2 linked regions of the Promicromonospora sp. Populi genome follow. The protein of the gene in region 1 interacts with the protein of each later gene in a pairwise test. Links are inferred from orthologs where the notes say so. Each region holds a gene or a part of one and is shown in the gene's direction. Other genes may lie near its edges.

The links. The genes of interacting proteins can lie anywhere in the genome.
Region 2: the proteins of rplA (region 1) and thrS interact in binary tests that used the Escherichia coli proteins (3 or more experiments, as listed by UniProt). The link is inferred for Promicromonospora sp. Populi from one-to-one orthologs.

What each region holds. Positions count from the first base shown.
Region 1 is NZ_CP163528.1:4,356,028-4,359,963, forward strand. What follows is about bases 671-3,650. They hold rplA (50S ribosomal protein L1), read left to right. Parts: upstream 671-1,792; coding sequence 1,793-2,509; downstream 2,510-3,650. Other genes in these bases: nusG (transcription termination/antitermination protein NusG), read left to right, coding at 671-1,164; rplK (50S ribosomal protein L11), read left to right, coding at 1,239-1,670; AB1046_RS19740 (IS30 family transposase), read left to right, coding at 2,949-3,650. Also shown: preprotein translocase subunit SecE, read left to right, coding at 1-109; more of nusG, read left to right, coding at 334-670; more of AB1046_RS19740, read left to right, coding at 3,651-3,936. UniProt on the Escherichia coli protein: One of the primary rRNA binding proteins, it binds very close to the 3'-end of the 23S rRNA. Forms part of the L1 stalk. It is often not seen in high-resolution crystal structures, but can be seen in cryo_EM and 3D reconstruction models.
Region 2 is NZ_CP163528.1:1,487,392-1,491,286, reverse strand. The notes cover bases 391-3,329. They hold thrS (threonine--tRNA ligase), read left to right. Parts: upstream 391-847; coding sequence 848-2,812; downstream 2,813-3,329. Other genes in these bases: AB1046_RS06635 (HIT domain-containing protein), read left to right, coding at 2,812-3,329; AB1046_RS06645 (hypothetical protein), read left to right, coding at 481-666. In the rest of the region: AB1046_RS06650 (cation:proton antiporter), read right to left, coding at 1-327; more of AB1046_RS06635, read left to right, coding at 3,330-3,378; pgsA (phosphatidylinositol phosphate synthase), read left to right, coding at 3,378-3,895. UniProt on the Escherichia coli protein: Catalyzes the attachment of threonine to tRNA(Thr) in a two-step reaction: L-threonine is first activated by ATP to form Thr-AMP and then transferred to the acceptor end of tRNA(Thr). The rate-limiting step is amino acid activation in the presence of tRNA.

The sequences.
Region 1 (3,936 bases):
GCTCGTGACGTACACCACCGTTGTGCTCGTCTTCCTGATCGTGGTCATGATCTTCGTGGTCGCGCTGGACTACGCGTTCGGCATGCTCGCCGGCTGGGTCTTCGCCTGATCGAGGCCTTCGCCGACGGGAGTTGACGCCGCCGCAGGCGGTCCGGGTGCGCCGGCCAAGCACATGGGGCACGCTGCGCAGTACTTCGCTGTGATCGTTCTCGCCTGTCGCTGATTGTCGCTTCGCGGCAGTTTCGCGCGACAATGGACGGACACAGCTCGTAGAGGTACGCACACCCGTGCCGGGCGTAGCCCCGGCGCACGAAGAGAAAGCAGGTTCGTTTCGTGTCTCAGGACTCTCTGGACCAGACGGAGAACGTCTCGCCTCCCGCCGGCGACGAGGCGACCGTCGACGCGCCCTTGGACGCCGAGAACACGGACGTGCTTGCGGACGCCGAGACCGACGTCGAGACCACGGACGACGAGACCACGGACGACGGTGAGGTCGAGGGCGACGCCACCGACGAGCGCCCCGTTGACGCCGACGGCGACGTCATCGTGGACGAGGTCGAGGAGTTCAAGCGAACCCTCCGCTCCCAGTTCGGCGACTGGTACGTCATCCACTCGTACGCCGGCTACGAGAAGCGTGTGAAGACCAACCTCGAGAACCGGATCCAGAGCCTGAACATGGAAGATTTCATCTTCCAGGTCGAGGTTCCGATGGAAGAGGTCGCCGAGATCAAGAACGCGCAGAAGAAGATCGTGAGCCGGGTTCGCATCCCGGGCTACGTCCTCGTGCGCATGGACCTGACCGACGAGTCGTGGGGCGCCGTGCGGCACACGCCGGGTGTCACGGGCTTCGTCGGGCACACGCACCAGCCGGTGCCGCTGAGCTTCGACGAGATCTACTCGATGCTCGCGCCGTCGATGCTGCCGAAGCAGACCGAGGCCGGCCAGTCGGCCGCCGGTGGCGGCGGGGCGACCGGTGGCAAGGCCCCGGTCCACGTCGACTTCGAGGTCGGCGAGTCGGTGACCGTGACCGACGGTCCGTTCGACACGCTGCCCGCCTCGATCTCCGAGATCAACGTCGAGGCCCAGAAGCTCAAGGTCCTCGTCTCAATCTTCGGCCGGGAGACCCCGGTCGAGCTGGGGTTCAACCAGGTCGCCAAGATCTGACCGTTCGTTCCTCAGCATTTGCAACCGGGTCATCGCCCACGGCGTCGGCCTAATCGAACAGAAGGTAGAAAAGCATGCCCCCGAAGAAGAAGGTCTCCGGCCTCATCAAGCTGCAGATCAACGCTGGCGCAGCGACGCCGGCTCCGCCGATCGGCCCCGCACTGGGTCAGCACGGCGTGAACATCATGGAGTTCTGCAAGGCGTACAACGCCGCGACCGAGTCGCAGCGCGGCAACGTCGTCCCGGTCGAGATCACGGTGTACGAGGACCGCTCGTTCACGTTCATCACCAAGACCCCGCCGGCCGCCGAGCTGATCAAGAAGGCCGCTGGTGTGCCCAAGGGCTCGCCGACGCCGCACACGGTCAAGGTCGCCTCGATCACGAAGGCCCAGGTCCGTGAGATCGCCACGACCAAGCTGCCGGACCTGAACGCGAACGACCTCGACGCCGCTTCGCTGATCATCGCGGGCACGGCCCGCTCCATGGGCATCACCGTTTCCGAGTGATCCCATCGTTGTGGGCGCGATCTTTGCGCCCATGACGGGCGCGTAGTAGCAACTATCGCGCCCACAACGAACCAACACAGTGGCAGGGCCATCGGGCCCGCTACGACCACAAGGAGAGAAACATGGCTAAGCGCAGCAAGGCGTACCTCGCCGCCGCAGAGAAGATCGACAGCGACGCGCTGTACGCGCCGCTCGACGCGATCAAGCTCGCCAAGGAGACCGCCACCGTCAAGTACGACGCGACCGTCGAGGTTGCGTTCCGGCTGAGCGTCGACCCGCGCAAGGCGGACCAGATGGTCCGTGGCACGGTCAACCTGCCGAACGGCACGGGCAAGACCGCCAAGGTCATCGTGTTCGCCAACGCCGCCAAGGCGGAGGAGGCCCGCGCGGCCGGTGCCGACGAGGTCGGCGGCGACGACCTGATCGAGAAGGTGGCCGCCGGCTACACGGACTTCGACGCGGCAGTTGCCACGCCGGACCTCATGGGCAAGGTCGGTCGCCTCGGTAAGGTGCTGGGCCCCCGCGGCCTCATGCCGAACCCGAAGACCGGCACCGTGACGATGGACGTGACCAAGGCTGTCACCGACATCAAGGGCGGCAAGATCGAGTTCCGCGTCGACAAGCACGCGAACCTGCACTTCATCATCGGCAAGGCCTCCTTCACGGAGACCCAGCTGCTGGAGAACTACGCGGCAGCGCTCGACGAGGTCCTGCGCCTCAAGCCGTCGTCCGCGAAGGGTCGCTACATCAGCAAGGCGACCATGACCACGACGATGGGCCCCGGCATCCCGCTGGACCAGAGCAAGACCACCAAGCTGCTGGAAGACGCCTCGGCCTGAGCCGAGCGCTCCTGAGCGCGAGAAGGCCCGCATCCCTCAAGGCGGGTTCTACCGATCCCCGCAACACCCTGGATTTCAGGGAGTTGCGGGGATCGTGGTTTCTGAGGAGTTGAGAGCGAGGTTCTTCGAGGCCTTGGACCGGGAGAATGGCAGCATCTCGGGTGCTGCTCGGGTTGTCGGTGTGAACCGCGCGACGGCGGGCGGGTGGGCGCGCAGGGCTGGTGTTCGCGGGCGTGGCAAGCCCGGCAGGGCCGGGCATCCGCGGCGGGCGGAGTACGACCGGCTTCGCGCGGCCGGTGTTCGACGACGTGATGCTGCAGCGCAGGTCGGGGTCCATGAGCGCACGGCCGAGGACTGGGACCACGGGATCCGCAAGGGTAAACACACGCGCCTGCGCCCCGACGGTCGTCTGATCGACTACAAGACCGGTGTGACCACCATCGTCCCCACGTCCTTGGCGCCGTCTCTCGCGGCCCTCGAGGCGCAGCTGCATCCCCGGTTCCTGACGGTGGCGGAACGGGAACAGATCGCGGATCTGCGTCGACGAGGTCAGTCGCTGCGGGCGATCGGGCGGGCGCTGGGCCGGCCGGCGTCCACGATCAAGCGCGAGCTCGACGCCCGCTCGACCCAGGGTGACTACCGGCCGCACCGGGCGCAGCGGGCGTGGGCGACCAGCCGCGCACGGTCCAGGACGTCCAAGCTCGCCCAGGACGGTCCGCTGCGCGACTATGTCGCGGCCCGGCTGGCCGAGCAGTGGTCGCCCGAGCAGATCTGCCACGCTCTGGTGCAGGAGTTTCCCCACGACGAGAGCATGCGGGTGAGCACGGAGACGATCTACCAGGCGATCTACGTCCAGGCCCGTGGCGGGCTACGACGTGAGGTCACCGATGCGCTGCGCACCGGACGCACTCGCCGCAAACCGCACAGGAGCCCAGAGCAGCGCGCGCCCCGGTTCGTCGACGAGATGGTCATGATCTCCGAGCGCCCTGCCGAGGTCGCCGACCGGGCCGTGCCCGGCCACTGGGAAGGCGACCTGATCGTCGGCACCGGCTCCCAGTCCGCGATCGTGACTCTCGTTGAACGCTCGACGCGCTACGTGATGCTCGGGCACCTACCCGGCGGGCACACCGCCGAGGAAGTCCGCGACGTGCTCGTGCCGCTGATCAAGACGTTGCCCGAGCACCTGCGCGGGTCGCTGACCTGGGACCAGGGCTGCGAGATGGCTGCGCACAAGCAGTTCACCGTGGCGACCGGCGTGCCGGTCTACTTCTGCGACCCGCACTCTCCATGGCAGCGCGGCAGCAACGAGAACACCAACGGGCTCCTGCGCCAGTACTTCCCCAAGGGCACCGACCTGTCAGTCCACACAGCCACAGACCTCGAGCGTGTCGCCCAGCGACTCAACGGCCGACCACGCAAGACGCTCG
Region 2 (3,895 bases), 2.9 Mb from region 1 along the record:
GATCAGCACCCGGAAGAGCAGCCCGATCAGTACCGAGCCGATCACCACGAGCGTCACGGACAGGCCGCCGATGGCGGTGAAGTCGCGCCGGAAGTCCATGGACGGCAGCCCGACCGCCGCCGAGTACAGCAGGGGCGGCAGCACGCCGCCGAGGATCACCTCGGGCGGTACCTCGATGGCGGGCACCCATGGCAGCAGGCTCACCCCGGCGCCGATCACCACCAGCACGAGGGGCGACGCGACCCCGGCCCGGGGTGCGAGTGCCGTCACAGCGATGATCAGGGCCGCGGCGGCGACGCCGATGGCCAGGTACTCCAATGTCTCCACGGCCTGACGTTACGAGACGCAGCCGCCGTCCGCCGACCTGGCGGGCGCGCACCGGCGTGCACGGGCCGCCCGTTGCGCGTAGGTTCGAGGGGGCGGCGGGACCCCGTCGCGCGCAGGGGGTGCACGAGGTGTACCCGTTGAGAGGAGTCGCACATGGGGCTTTTTGACCAGGCCAAGGATTTCGTGACCGACCCGGACAACATCGAGAAGGCGAAGGAGCAGCTCAACGAGGGGAACGTCGACGCTGCTACCGACAAGCTCAAGGAGCTCGCGCCCGACCAGGCCGACGGCCTCATCGACACGCTGGGCGAGAAGGCCAAGGACTTCGGCCAGAGCTGATTCCCCGATCCGCCCGCGGTACGACCGCGGGTCCCGGATCGGTACGATCGAGGGGCACCGTCCGCGGACGGTGCCCCTCGATCCGTTTCTTCTCCAGTTTCCAAGGAGCACTCCTGTGTCCGACGTCGCATCGCCGCCCAGCCCCGTCGACCTCGCCGGTGGCGAGACCCCCGCGCAGAACTTGACGGAGGCGACGACGACCGCTGCCGCGACCACCGGTATCGAGCTGTACCGCGAGCGCCGCGACGTCGTGGTGGTGCGCGTGGACGGCGAGCTGTGGGACCTCGACCGGGAGATCCCGGCCGGCAGCAAGGTCGAGCCGGTGACGCTGGGCGAGCCGGACGGCCTGGCGGTGCTGCGGCACAGCGCCGCGCACGTGCTGGCGCAGGCGGTGCAGCAGGTCAACCCGGACGCGAAGCTGGGCATCGGCCCGCCGGTCACCGACGGTTTCTACTACGACTTCGACGTCGAGACGCCGTTCACGCCCGAGGACCTGAAGAACCTCGACAAGGTCATGGGCCGCATCATCAAGGAGGGCCAGACGTTCCGCCGTCGGGTCGTCACCGAGGACGAGGCCCGCGTGGAGCTGGCGGGCGAGCCGTACAAGCTGGAGCTGATCGGCCTCAAGGGCGGCTCGGGCGACAGCGAGAACGGTGAGGCCGTCGAGGTGGGCGGCGCCGAGCTGACCATCTACGACAACGTCCGGGGCGCGGGTCGCGAGAGCGAGACCGTGGTCTGGAGCGACCTGTGCCGCGGCCCGCACCTGCCGAGCACCCGCCTGATCGGCAACGGCGTGCAGCTCATGCGCTCGGCCGCCGCTTACTGGCGCGGCAGCGAGAAGAACCCGATGCTGCAGCGCGTGTACGGCACGGCGTGGCCCACCAAGGACGAGCTCAAGGCGCACCTGGACCGGCTGGCCGAGGCCGAGCGGCGCGACCACCGGCGCATCGGCGCCGAGATGGACCTGTTCAGCTTCCACGACGAGGTCGGCTCCGGGCTGCCGCTGTTCCACCCCAAGGGTGGCGTGATCAAGCGGGTCATGGAGGACTACGTGCGCCAGCGGCACATCGAGGAGGGGTTCTCCTACGTCGGTACGCCGCACATCAGCAAGGACGGGCTGTTCCACACCTCGGGGCACCTGCCGTACTACTCGGACACCATGTTCCCGGAGATGGACCTCGAGGGGTCCAAGTACCGGCTCAAGGCCATGAACTGCCCGATGCACAACCTGATCTTCGCGTCGCGCGGACGCTCGTACCGAGAGCTGCCGCTGCGCCTGTTCGAGTTCGGCTCGGTCTACCGGTACGAGAAGTCGGGCGTCGTGCAGGGGCTGACCCGCGTGCGCGGCCTGACCCAGGACGACTCGCACTCGTACGTGACGCCGGAGCAGGCGCCGTCGGAGGTCAAGCACCTGCTGAACTTCATGCTCAGCGTGCTGCGCGACTTCGGCCTGGACGAGTTCTACCTGGAGCTGTCCACGCGCGACGACGCGAAGCCGGACAAGTTCGTCGGCTCGGACGAGGACTGGGCCGCCGCGACGAAGATCCTGGAGGAGGTCGGGCGCGAGACCGGGCTGGAGCTCGTGGCGGACCCGGGCGGCGCCGCGTTCTACGGCCCGAAGATCTCCGTGCAGGCGAAGGACGCCATCGGGCGCACCTGGCAGATGGGCACCGTGCAGTACGACTTCAACCAGCCCAAGGGCTTCGGGCTGGAGTACGCGGCTGCCGACGGCACCCGTCAGCAGCCGGTGATGATCCACTCGGCCAAGTTCGGCTCCATCGAGCGGTTCATGGGTGTGCTCATCGAGCACTACGCGGGCGCCTTCCCGGCCTGGCTCGCGCCCGTGCAGGTCAAGCTGGTCCCCGTCGCCGACGCGTTCGACGACTACGTGAAGGACGTCGCCGCGCAGCTCACGGCGCGGGGTATCCGCGTCGAGCTGGACCTCTCCGACGACCGGTTCGGCAAGAAGATCCGCAACGCGTCCAAGGAGAAGGTGCCGTTCACGCTCATCGCCGGCGGTGAGGACGTCGAGGCCGGCGCCGTGTCGTTCCGGTTCCGCGACGGCACGCAGGAGAACGGGGTGCCCGTGGCGGACGCCGTCGAACGCATCGCGGCGGCAGTGGCCGAGCGGTCGCAGCAGGCCTGATGGAGCCCACCGCGCAGGACGCCGCGGACTTCGGCCCGAGGGACGACGGGCTGCAGCGGCTCTGGACGCCGCACCGGATGGTCTACATCGGCGGGCAGGACCGGCCGGCCGACTCGACGGCTCAGACGTGCCCGTTCTGCCGCATCCCGGCGGGCGACGACGAGCAGGGTCTCGTCGTCGCCCGCGGGCAGCGGTGCTATGTAGTGCTGAACCTGTACCCGTACAACTCAGGGCACCTGATGGTGCTCCCGTACCGGCACGTGTCGGACTACACGGACCTGGACGCGGCCGAGACCGTGGAGCTGGCGCAGATGACTCAGCAGGCCATGCGCGTGTCGCGCGCCGTGTATGCCCCGGCAGGCTTCAACCTAGGTATCAACCAGGGCGAGGTCGCAGGTGCGGGCATTGCCGCGCACCTGCACCAGCACGTGGTGCCCCGCTGGCTGGGCGACGCGAACTTCCTGCCCGTGGTGGGCCAGACCAAGGCGATGCCCGAGCTGCTGGGGGACACCCGCCGTCGGCTCGCCCAGGCCTGGGGGACCGTGGGGGGTCGAGAGGAGATCTGATGTTACGGAGCCTGCGCTCCTTCATGGGCAGGGTGTTCACCCCCCTGGCCCGCCTGCTGCTCGCGCTGCGGGTCTCGCCCGACGCCGTGACCATCGCCGGCACGCTGATCGTCACAGCGATCTCCCTGACGCTGTTCCCCCTGGGGTACACGCTCGTGGGCGGGCTCCTGGTCGGCTTCTTCGTCCTGTTCGACTCGCTCGACGGCGTGATGGCGCGGATGGCGGGCCGCTCCGGGCCGTGGGGCGCGTTCCTGGACTCCACGCTGGACCGCGTGGCCGACGGCGCCGTGTTCGCCGGGATCACGCTCTGGTTCGTGCTGCACCCCGACGAGCACCACGGCATCTGGGGCATCGCCGCGGCGCTCGCGTGCCTGGTGCTGGGCAGCGTGGTCCCGTACGCGCGGGCCCGGGCCGAGAGTGTCGGCGCGACCGCCCAGGTCGGCATCGCCGAGCGGGCCGACCGGCTCCTGCTGGCGCTGGTCCCGTTCACGTTCATGCAGATCGGCCTGCCCGTGGT